DNA from 3 places in the Ruegeria sp. TASC047 genome. Region 2 is predicted to be linked to each of the others. Evidence: riboswitches for the same ligand, from Rfam matches in the RefSeq annotation. Region 2 holds a riboswitch; each other region holds the start of a gene.
The links. A riboswitch is a leader RNA that binds a small molecule or an ion and turns the genes downstream of it on or off. The one in region 2 is predicted to bind cobalamin.

Region 1 (3,273 bases), on a different contig from region 2:
CCGCCGCGAAAGCGCCCAGGTCACTGTCGGAAAAGGACAGCACAACCAGATCACCCGGGCTTTGGCCCAGATCGGTTGGGGTCTCGGTTTCCTCGAGCCCGTGGCTTTCGCGAAAGACGACGTGCATGACTTACTCGGCAACCTCGGTCACACCCACGAGGATATCACGGATTTCGGCTTCTTTGATGTCGTCATGCTCGGCAATCACGACCAGGCGCGAGCGGCGCTCTTCACCGGGCTCCCATGGGCGGTCGTATTGGTGACGAACTCGCGCGCCGACAGCCTGAACCAGCAGGCGCATCGGTTTGCCAGCGACGGCGGCATAGCCTTTGACGCGCAGGATATTCAGCTCAGTCGCAAGACGTTCGATTCTGGCTACCAGTTCCGCAGGGTCGGTCTGTTCCGGCAACTCGACGATGATGCTCTCGAAATCGTCATGCTCATGATCGTGATGGCCATCGTGATGTGACGGGCGCGCGTCCATGTCATCTTCGGCGGCAGCCTCAAGGCCAAGCACGACACGTACGTCGACGACACCCTCGGCGACCTCGACAACGGGAAGTGGCCGCGGTGCCTCGGCGGCGATGATCTGTTTGGCTTTCGCGACACCTTCGGGACCTGCCAGATCGGGCTTGGTCAGCAGGATGATATCCGCGCACGAGATTTGATCTTCGAACACCTCGGACAAGGGTGTTTCGTGATCGATCGAGTCATCAGCCAGCCGTTGGGCATCCACCGCTTCAACGTTCGGAGCAAAGCGACCGGCGGCCACGGCCTCGGCATCGGCCAGCGCGATCACGCCATCAACGGTAATTTTCGAACGGATATCAGGCCAATCAAACGCTTTCAGCAGCGGTTTGGGCAGTGCAAGGCCGGATGTTTCGATCAGGATGTGATCCGGGCGCGGTTCCAGCGCCATCAGCGCCTCGATGGTCGGGATGAAATCATCAGCCACGGTGCAGCAAATGCAGCCGTTTGCCAGTTCCATGATGTTTTCCGCAGGGCAATCCGGTATCGCGCAGGATTTCAGAATGTCGCCATCAACACCCACATCGCCAAACTCGTTAACAACAATCGCAAGACGCTTTCCCTGCGGGTTCTGCATCAGATGGCGCACCAGCGTGGTTTTGCCCGAGCCCAGAAAGCCGGTGATCACGGTGACGGGAAGTTTTTCTAGGTTCGACATGATCTCAGCCTCCAATCGGGGGAATGCGCGAGGCGCAGTTTTTGCGGAAATGTTCAGGACGGTCGCGCCACTTCACCAGACCATCGTCTGTGGCCAGATACTTGGTCACACCATCGATGATGACATCGACGTGATCGATTTCGTTCAGGTTCTCGTAAACAAAGGTCCAGCGATCCGGCCCGCCCCGAAGAACGATGGAACAGCCCTGATCGCAGTTCGAAAGGCATTCGACAGGTTTCAGAATGATGCCATCTGGCAGGGCAGCCTGTTCCAAGGCCTTGTGCAACAATGTGCCGGGACGCTCAGCGTCATCCTCGACGGGCAGACCCCGGCGGCAAGTCGTGCAGACCAGTAATTCTACCGGTGCGGTCTCGGTCATGTCTCTCATCCCCCCAAATCCTCTTCGCGGGGGACGGGGTTTCATGCGGGCACCACGTCTGCACATGGACCCGACACCGGAACACCCCGCCCGGTTTCAACTTCGGGTGTTGGCAGGTCTCCCGGCTTGCGGATGCCAGAGCGGTCGCTCTGTCGGATGTCCCGCCTTCCCGGCACAGGCCAGTGGCATTGGGCATCCTCTCCGGTCACGGTCGCGGGGGCGGCTGCGTTTGGCGGATGAACCGTTGACGCATTCCCTTTTCATCGGCTGTTGCCGACACCAACGTCCGGGACATGCGGCACCGCCGACCCGCTTGTCAAGCGGTTCGCGCGCAACAAATAAGCCAAGGTGAAAAAAGCGACCTGTAGGCGTCGTTCGGCGGCATGAAGTGCGTGTTCGGTATGTGGTCGCATGACGGGAAAACGACGAACTTGGAGATGCGTCATATGAAAGTGGGATTTATCGGTCTGGGTAACGTTGGCGGCAAGCTTTCGGGATCCCTTTTGCGCAATGGCATTGACCTGACTGTTCATGACCTGAACGCAGATCTGGTGGCCGAATTTGTCGCCAAAGGCGCAAAGGCGGCAGAAGGGCCCGCCCAGCTGATGCGCGATTGCGATGCGGTGATCACCTGTCTGCCGACTCCGGCAGCATCGGACGCAGTTATGAAGGAGATGTTGCCCGAAGTGGGCCCCGGCAAGATCTGGATGGAGATGTCGACCACAGACGAAGCCGAAGTCAAACGCCTCGGTGCCGAAGTCATTTCACGCGGCGGTGCAGCAGTGGATTGCCCGGTTTCTGGCGGGTGCCACCGTGCCGCGACGGGCAATATCTCGATCTTTGCGGGCTGTGACCGGGAAACGTTTGAACGAATTCTGCCGTTTCTGACGACAATGGGCCGCCGGGTTTTGCACACCGGCGAGTTGGGCTCGGCCTCGGTGCTGAAAGTGATGACCAACTATCTTGCCACTGCCAACCTGATCACCTGCGCCGAAGCACTGGTTACGGCAAAGGCTGCGGGGATGGATCTGAACACGACCTATGAGGCGATCAAAATCTCGTCCGGCACATCCTTCGTACACGAAACCGAAAGCCAGGTCATCCTGAACGGGTCGCGCGATATTTCCTTCACCATGGATCTGGTGAAGAAGGATATCGGTTTGTTTCAGGAGGTCGCCGACCGCGCCGGGGTGCCACTGGAAATCAACCCGGTGATGATCAACATCTTTAACGATGGTATCGCACGATATGGCGAACGCGAGCTTTCACCAAATATTATCAAACGGCTGGAAGAGGCAACCGGCCTGGATATCACCGCCCCGGGCTTTCCAGCCGAAATGACGGATGATGAACCGGAAGAGCCGGGATACGAGGTTGTGCCACAAGGGCGCGCCTGAGGGTAAGGCACATACCAGACTACATCGCGCCCCGTGAACGAGCAGGGGTAGGCAGGTGTTCCGAAAAAACACGCCATATCTGGCCCGCAGTTCGACAGAATCGCGGGCCATGAACGTCTGAAAATACCAAGCGTCACACGCGCGTACTGCGGGGGCAAGTCAGCGATTAGGATGTTGTTGGAGGCGAGTACCGGAATCGAACCGGTGTACACGGATTTGCAAAACTTAGTAAGCTACTGACGAAGATAGATAATTTGTTTAGACGAGGGGCGAAAATCGGCGGAACATTGCGTGAATGTTTAGACGGTTTT
Region 2 (3,273 bases):
TACCGTCAACCCGCCAAAGCCAAAGAAGACGGCCTGCAGCAAAAGCCCGACGAACAAGGCCGGGAATGCGGCCCAGCCCAGCAAAAGCCCGGCCATTCCGTTGAGGATCAGATGCACTGACGAAGGGCCAATCGGCACATGGATCAGCGATGCCACGAAAAAGCTGGCAGACAGCACCCCCGCAGTGGGGATGCGATCAATATCCAGCGACCTGAGGCCCATGGCAATCCCACCCGCCGCAGCGACGGCTCCGCCGATCACGACAGGGTTGGACAAGGCTCCGTCAACGATGTGCATCTACGGTTACTCCAAATCCCAGGCGCGGATCCAGATGACCGCGTCCTGGCTGAGTTCTTTGCCGTTGTGTTCGGTCACGGGACCGGCGCCGAGCGCCGCAAAACCCCAATATCCGGCTTTTGGAACGCCGAACGTGAAATACCCGTTATCATCCGAAGTTGCGACCAATGCACCACCCGGCATCGGCGAGACCGTCGGAGCCGAGGCGGCAGCGCTTTCCATGTCCGGTTCTGCGGCCATGTACTCGATCTCGATCTCGGCACCCGCAACCGGATGACCTTCGGCCATAACCCGACCTGTAAACGTCGAACCCGCGATGATGTTGGTTGGTTTGGTGAGCGGGATGATCTCAACCGGCAGGCCCACCGGGTTCATCCAGTCGGTCGGCAGTTCGTTGCGGTTCAGGAATGCCTTGGCGATCTGCTGGATATAGATATCCTCGGATTCCTCATAATAGGGCTGGGGAACAGTCACCAACACATAGTCGCCCGACCGTTTGACGGGAACATAACCCTTGAATGCCGCGCCTTCGTTTTCGCCGCCGGTGAAACGTACGGGTTCCAGGGTATCCAGCAGATCGGTTTTCTGACCGTTGTGGATCACGTAGAATTCCTGCGGCTTGTCCAGATCCATGACATGCCCGTTCGAGAACGGATGCCAAAAGATCAGCTTGACCGGAACATTCCCCGGTGCGTCGATCATGGTGTCAGCGGTGTATTCCAGCAGGAAATGCGCATTTGCGATCGCTGGAAGCGCTATCGCCACAGCGGCTGCGGAAAGCAGCTTGGTCATCAATAGTCGTCCTTGTCCCATCGCACCAACCCCGGTACGAGATGCGTTTTGACTGCGGGGACGTCCAAGCTAAGCTGCTTTTTCAAGCATCCTGCTCCGACGCTCATCCCGTCGCCGATTAGGAGTGCCCTTGTCAAAGGCACATGTCCGGCAGGTATCCTGACTTGCGGGTCAAAGCGTTGGGCTGGCCTTCCCGGGTTAACACCAGTGGCACTTCAGCCCTGCTCGCCGCTTACAGTTGCGGGTGCAGTTGCGGAATGGGGCCAAAGCCCGCACCGCATTCCCTATTGATTCCAGAGCACGCCCCGGAACCGGACATGCCGAGCGGCTTGCCAGACTTCTTCGGCATCCGTCAACGATCAATTGCGCTGGCTGTCAAAAAGTTTAGCGGGCAATGCCCTTTTTCCGGCGGATCCGCTTTGGATAAAGGTCGGGGTTTTTCGGGAATGAACCTACCCTTCGAGCAGGTATCTTTCCGACAATGGCAAACTGGCCGCCCCCAATGAGCGGGCATCCGGGCCTGCCGTCCCCACCTGCACCAAGGGCCGTTCAAGCCCGGTCAGGTTCATGTCAGATAGTTTGACCTCAACCAATTCCACCAGCCGCGCCTTGATGCCTGCGGGCATCCAGCCATCAATCTTGACAGATTCGAAGTCGATCAGGCTGCAAGACGAGACGATGGCATGTGCGATCCCGTGCGCCGCCTGTTTCAACCAGTTCTCAAGGTGGGTTTCCGGTATGTCCCAATGCTGTGTCGTTTCCCAGATTGAGCCGGCTGTTTCGGCATTCCCACCAACTGCGCGCTCCAGCACATAAAGACTGGCGACATCTATCAATGGTTTCACTCCGCCTGCGTCGTCCGGCACAGGCAATGGACCAAGCGCACCGGCATTTCCCCGCCCTGAAAAGATGGAGCCGTTCAGAACCACCCCGCCCCCGATGAAGAAGCCCACATAAAAATACAGGAAATCTCGTGGGCCTTCCGCCGGGCCAAAGACCAGCTCGGCACCGCAGGCGGCCGTTGCGTCGTTCTGTAGGAATACCGGCAAGTCATAGCTTGAGGCCAGTGCGCCTTTCAGGTCCGCGTCACGCCACGGATCCATTTTCTCCTGCGGAACCTGCAATGTCTGCGCCCAGTCCCAAAGGTAGAACGGCATCGCAATCCCAAGACCCGCGATCCGGCTGCGCGCCTCGGGCGACAGTGACGCCATCACTTTGTCGAGGCTTTCTTTGGAAAAGCTCAATGTCGCCTCGGGCGTCGGAAAATCATAAGTCCGCCGCTCACGGTGCCTGACATTGCCAAGGAAATCCGTCAGCACCAATTCGGTACTGCGCCGCCCGACTTTGAGCCCGAAGAAATAAGCGCCTTCCGGGTTCAGGCGCATGGGAACCGAGGGCTGTCCGACTTTTCCCCGGACCGGTTCGCCGCGCAGAAGCAGCCCATCGGTTTCCAACTGGCGCATGATGACCGAGACCGTCTGCGCCGACAGCCCGGTCATCCGCGCGATTTCAGATTTTGCGAGGGCCTGATGGCGCCGGACCAGTGACAGGACAAGCCGTTCATTTCGGGCCCGCATTCCACTTTGGTTGGTGCCGCGCATATCTGGCTCGCGTACGCCAGTGGTATTGTCCAAAGAGTTCATTGCAGACACGGCCATCCCCTTCATGACGACAATGTTGAAACCCTTCCTTTCTGTCAATAATAAATAAGAGTGATTTATTTATTGACTCGAAATTCGAATCTTGTGATGGTTTTCACGTTCGATCGGGCCGGTTTTCGCCCGGTCAAACGTATGCCCTGACGGGCATTGGGAAAACTGGGAGGACTACCGATGAAACTTGCGAAACTTGCAGGCGCCACGGCGCTGGCGGTTTCGGCCATGGCAAGCAGTGCAATGGCCGAAGGTGAAACCGTTTGCCTGATCACCAAGACGGATACCAACCCTTTCTTTGTTAAAATGAGAGAGGGTGCGACCGCTAAAGCCGAAGAGCTTGGCATGACGCTGAAGGCCTTTGCCGGCAAAGTCGACGGCGACCACGAAACTCAGGTTCAGGCCATCGAAACCTGCATTCTAGATGGCGCAAAGGGTATCCTGCTGACCGCGTCGGATACGTCGTCCATCGTTCCGGCGGTGCAGCAGGCCCGCGATGCCGGGCTGCTGGTGATTGCGCTGGACACCCCGC
Region 3 (3,273 bases), on a different contig from region 2:
TGACGCCGGTACGGCTGGCCGCATCCATTTCCATCACATCGACATGGCGACCTTCCATGATTGCGACGCAATGCTCGCACTGACCGCAAGGCTCGGTTGTCGGCCCTCCGGTTCCATCCGGCCCGATGCAGTTCATGCCCTTGGCGATGATCCGCGCCGTGGTGGTTTTTCCCGTTCCGCGAATGCCGGTCATGATAAAGGCCTGCGCAATCCGGTCGGCCTCGAAGGCGTTTTTTAGGGTGCGCACCATAGCATCTTGACCCACCAGGTCGGCAAAGGTTTCCGGACGGTATTTGCGGGCGAGAACCTGATAGGCGGGGCTTGGCGTGTCTGTCATGTCTTCTCGCTCGGATTCGGTGTTTCGGCACAGCGTAGTGGCGGCGGCACTCCGCGTCCACTGCGGGGCGCGATGATTTTTTGTTTCAGAAACGGGCTGGTTTCCAACTAAACTGGTCCAGCGGATTTAATGACTCATTTCTTAAAGAGTACCTTGGGGGAGGACGCACTTCATGTCGCAGCTGGTCATTTTTGCTCTGCAGGTCGGAGGCGGAACGCTTGCCCTTACTTCAATGCCCGGGCGTGGCGGGGATTACGTCGGCGATCTGGATATGATTGCGGCGTGGAAACCGGGCCTTGTGATTTCAATGACGACGGATGTTGAAATGCTTCAGGATGGCGCGCAGCACTTTGGCAGCGACATCCAAAGCCGTGCCAGCCGGTGGGTTCACCTGCCGATCGAAGATTTTGGAGCACCGACGCAGGCGGTTCAGAAGGCCTGGCCAGAGGTCAGCGCCACGGCCCGACATGCGCTGTCGGGCGGTGGCCGGGTTCTTGTGCATTGCCGTGGGGGGTGCGGCAGATCCGGGATGATTGTTCTCCGACTGATGGTTGAATGCGGTGAACGCGCCAGCGACGCACTGGACCGCCTGCGGGCCGTGCGCCCCTGCGCCGTCGAAACCGATACGCAGCTGGCCTGGGCGTCCCGGATCACCCCGGCACAGGTGGAAGTGGGATCAAGCTGACAGCTGCTGGGGCGCGTAGCCGGTTTTCCGGGGCCGGATCATTGAAACCTCGATCATGGCGCAAGGCGGGTTCGCGACAGTGCCCGAGGGCAGCGTGCTGAATATAGGTCCGAAGATCAAATCGGCATAGGCATCCAGGTCCCGAATTGCCGTATCAGGGTGCGCCCCACAGAAAACGCGAACGCTGTCGGATCGCGCTCGGATCGTTGCCATGCACCCTTCCGCGCAATGTGACAGCGCGCTTCTGCCTTCAAACTCGAAATCCTCGCTGGTGGCCGAAACCGCCTGCGCCATGGCTTCGGAAGTCGAGCGGGCCAGTCGCGCCAAAGCCGGGCAGGTTTTGCCCGTCCGCTGGCACACTGTTGCGCTGTATTCGTGTGACTTTGTCTTCCAGATCATCCTGCGCCCTCCGCGCGTGGTGGGCTGGATATTGGGGCAGGTGGGACAGCATCTCGCTGTCAGGACCTGCACGGACACCCCGCCCGAGTTTCGGTTTCAGTTCCGATGGCAGGTCTCCTGACTTGCGGGTCATTGCTCTGCCGACCTTCCCAGCCCATGGGCCAGTGGTATTTCGGCATTGCTTACCGCTTACAGTTGCGGGGGCAGTCGCGGACTTGGTTGATATCTGTGTGACCAGACAAACCGCACCGTGTTCCCTTTTCATCCCGACCTCTTGTGGGGGCCGGAAACCATCACACAACCGCTAGCGCCTGATCGCGTTCCGAGTCAAGCCGATCTTTAGGCCGGACGTTTGGTCATGCTGGATGCGGATTATGTTCCGGCCTAGTGTCGTCGGCATCGAAGGCAGGCATACCGATTGTTTCAGCGAAAGCCGGGGATCATGTTGGATACGGAACAGACGGTGTTGATCGAAGATTTCCGCTTTCCGTCCGGGTCTGTGACCTTGTCGGCGCGGGTGCATCGGCCAGTGGGTGAGCCGGAAACCGTTGTCGTACTTAACAGTGCCACGGGTGTGCCGCGTGACTATTATCAACACTTCGCGCGATGGCTGGCCGCCGAGCGGGGGATAGCTTGCCTGACCTATGACTATCGGGACTACGGGCTTTCTTTGGTCGGCCACCTGAAAGATGCAACCGCGACAATGGCGGATTGGGCGTTGATCGATATGCCTGCGGCACGGGCCGAAATGCGCAGGCGGTTTCCAATGGCGCAGCAGTGGACCATCGGCCATTCGGTCGGTGCGATGCTGGGGCCGGTGCAACCGGATATCGACCAGATCGACCGAATGATCGGTGTGTGTTCGGGGCTGGTGACTTTGAAAGATCACCCATGGCCCTATCGGGGGTTGGCTGGGCTGTTCTGGTATGGCCATGCACCGCTGATGGTGCGGGCACTTGGCTATCTGCCTGGCAAAGCAATCGGGTTTGGGTCGGACCTGCCCGCCTCGGTTTACTGGCAATGGCGCAAATGGTGCACAGCCCCCCTGAACTATGTGCCCGAGGTAGGGCAGGAATTGCCTGATGCGCGTTGGAACGGCTCGGGAGTACCAGTGGATCTGTTCACGTTCGAAGATGACCAGATGGTTCCGCCCGAGGCGGTTTGGCGCCTTGCTGATCTGTATGGCCCCGAGGCCAGACGCCACCTTCTGAAGCCTGCTGAATTCGGACTGCCGGAAATAGGCCATATCGGAGCATTTGCCCGTCGCAATGCCGCGGTCTGGCCGCGCCTGATCGCCTGATCAGACGCGACGCAGGTTTTCCTAACACCTTGCAGTTATGGCCGTTTGCGAAGCTTCTTGTCCTGCATGACACCGCGCACCATCTTGCCGAACGCCTTGTCCCGCGCCCGCGATTGGGCAACGGTTTCCGAGTTTCGCTGATCTTCGCGCCGCAGCTTGCGCCAACGGTCCAGCCGGGTCGGGTCAAGTACGCCTTCGCCGATTGCGTTCTGCACGGCACAGCCGGGCTCGGTCTCGTGCTGACAATCCGAAAAGCGACAGCTTTGGCCAAGCTCCGTGATGTCCGAGAACACGTTGTCGATCCCGTCCTGAGCGTCCAGCAAACGCAATGCGCGCATTCCCGGCGTGTCGATCAGCCAGCCACCGTTACCCATCCTGTGCAACGCGCGCACCGTTGTCGTGTGTCTGCCCCGTGCGTCGTCTTCGCGAATTCCAGACGTGGCGAGGTTTTGATCCGTCATGGCGTTACTGAGCGTCGTTTTACCTACGCCCGACGACCCGACCAGCGCGCCGGTCTGGCCTTTGGGGCACCATGCCAGAACCTTTTCGACA

Region 1: linked by a shared signal. The riboswitch ahead of AC2FLO_RS02815 (DUF1636 family protein) and the one ahead of AC2FLO_RS01165 (DUF4198 domain-containing protein) in region 2 are both predicted to bind cobalamin.
Region 3: linked by a shared signal. The riboswitch ahead of AC2FLO_RS14465 (hypothetical protein) and the one ahead of AC2FLO_RS01165 (DUF4198 domain-containing protein) in region 2 are both predicted to bind cobalamin.

The regions. Positions count from the first base shown of each region.
Region 1 is NZ_JBXWQP010000019.1:66,099-69,371, forward strand. Features, by position in the region: gene cobN (cobaltochelatase subunit CobN) at 1-127, opposite strand, end outside; gene cobW (cobalamin biosynthesis protein CobW) at 131-1,186, opposite strand; gene AC2FLO_RS02815 (DUF1636 family protein) at 1,191-1,565, opposite strand; cobalamin riboswitch at 1,660-1,864, opposite strand; gene AC2FLO_RS02820 (NAD(P)-dependent oxidoreductase) at 1,967-2,962, shown strand.
Region 2 is NZ_JBXWQP010000010.1:15,475-18,747, forward strand. Features, by position in the region: gene cbiM (cobalt transporter CbiM) at 1-297, opposite strand, end outside; gene AC2FLO_RS01165 (DUF4198 domain-containing protein) at 304-1,089, opposite strand; cobalamin riboswitch at 1,222-1,420, opposite strand; gene AC2FLO_RS01170 (ROK family transcriptional regulator) at 1,542-2,732, opposite strand; gene AC2FLO_RS01175 (sugar ABC transporter substrate-binding protein) at 2,970-3,273, shown strand, end outside.
Region 3 is NZ_JBXWQP010000036.1:47,761-51,033, reverse strand. Features, by position in the region: gene AC2FLO_RS14475 (DNA polymerase III subunit gamma/tau) at 1-337, opposite strand, end outside; gene AC2FLO_RS14470 (protein-tyrosine phosphatase family protein) at 510-1,022, shown strand; gene AC2FLO_RS14465 (hypothetical protein) at 1,014-1,235, opposite strand; gene AC2FLO_RS14460 (hypothetical protein) at 1,234-1,542, shown strand; cobalamin riboswitch at 1,512-1,730, opposite strand; gene AC2FLO_RS14455 (alpha/beta hydrolase family protein) at 1,864-2,721, shown strand; gene rsgA (ribosome small subunit-dependent GTPase A) at 2,757-3,273, opposite strand, start outside.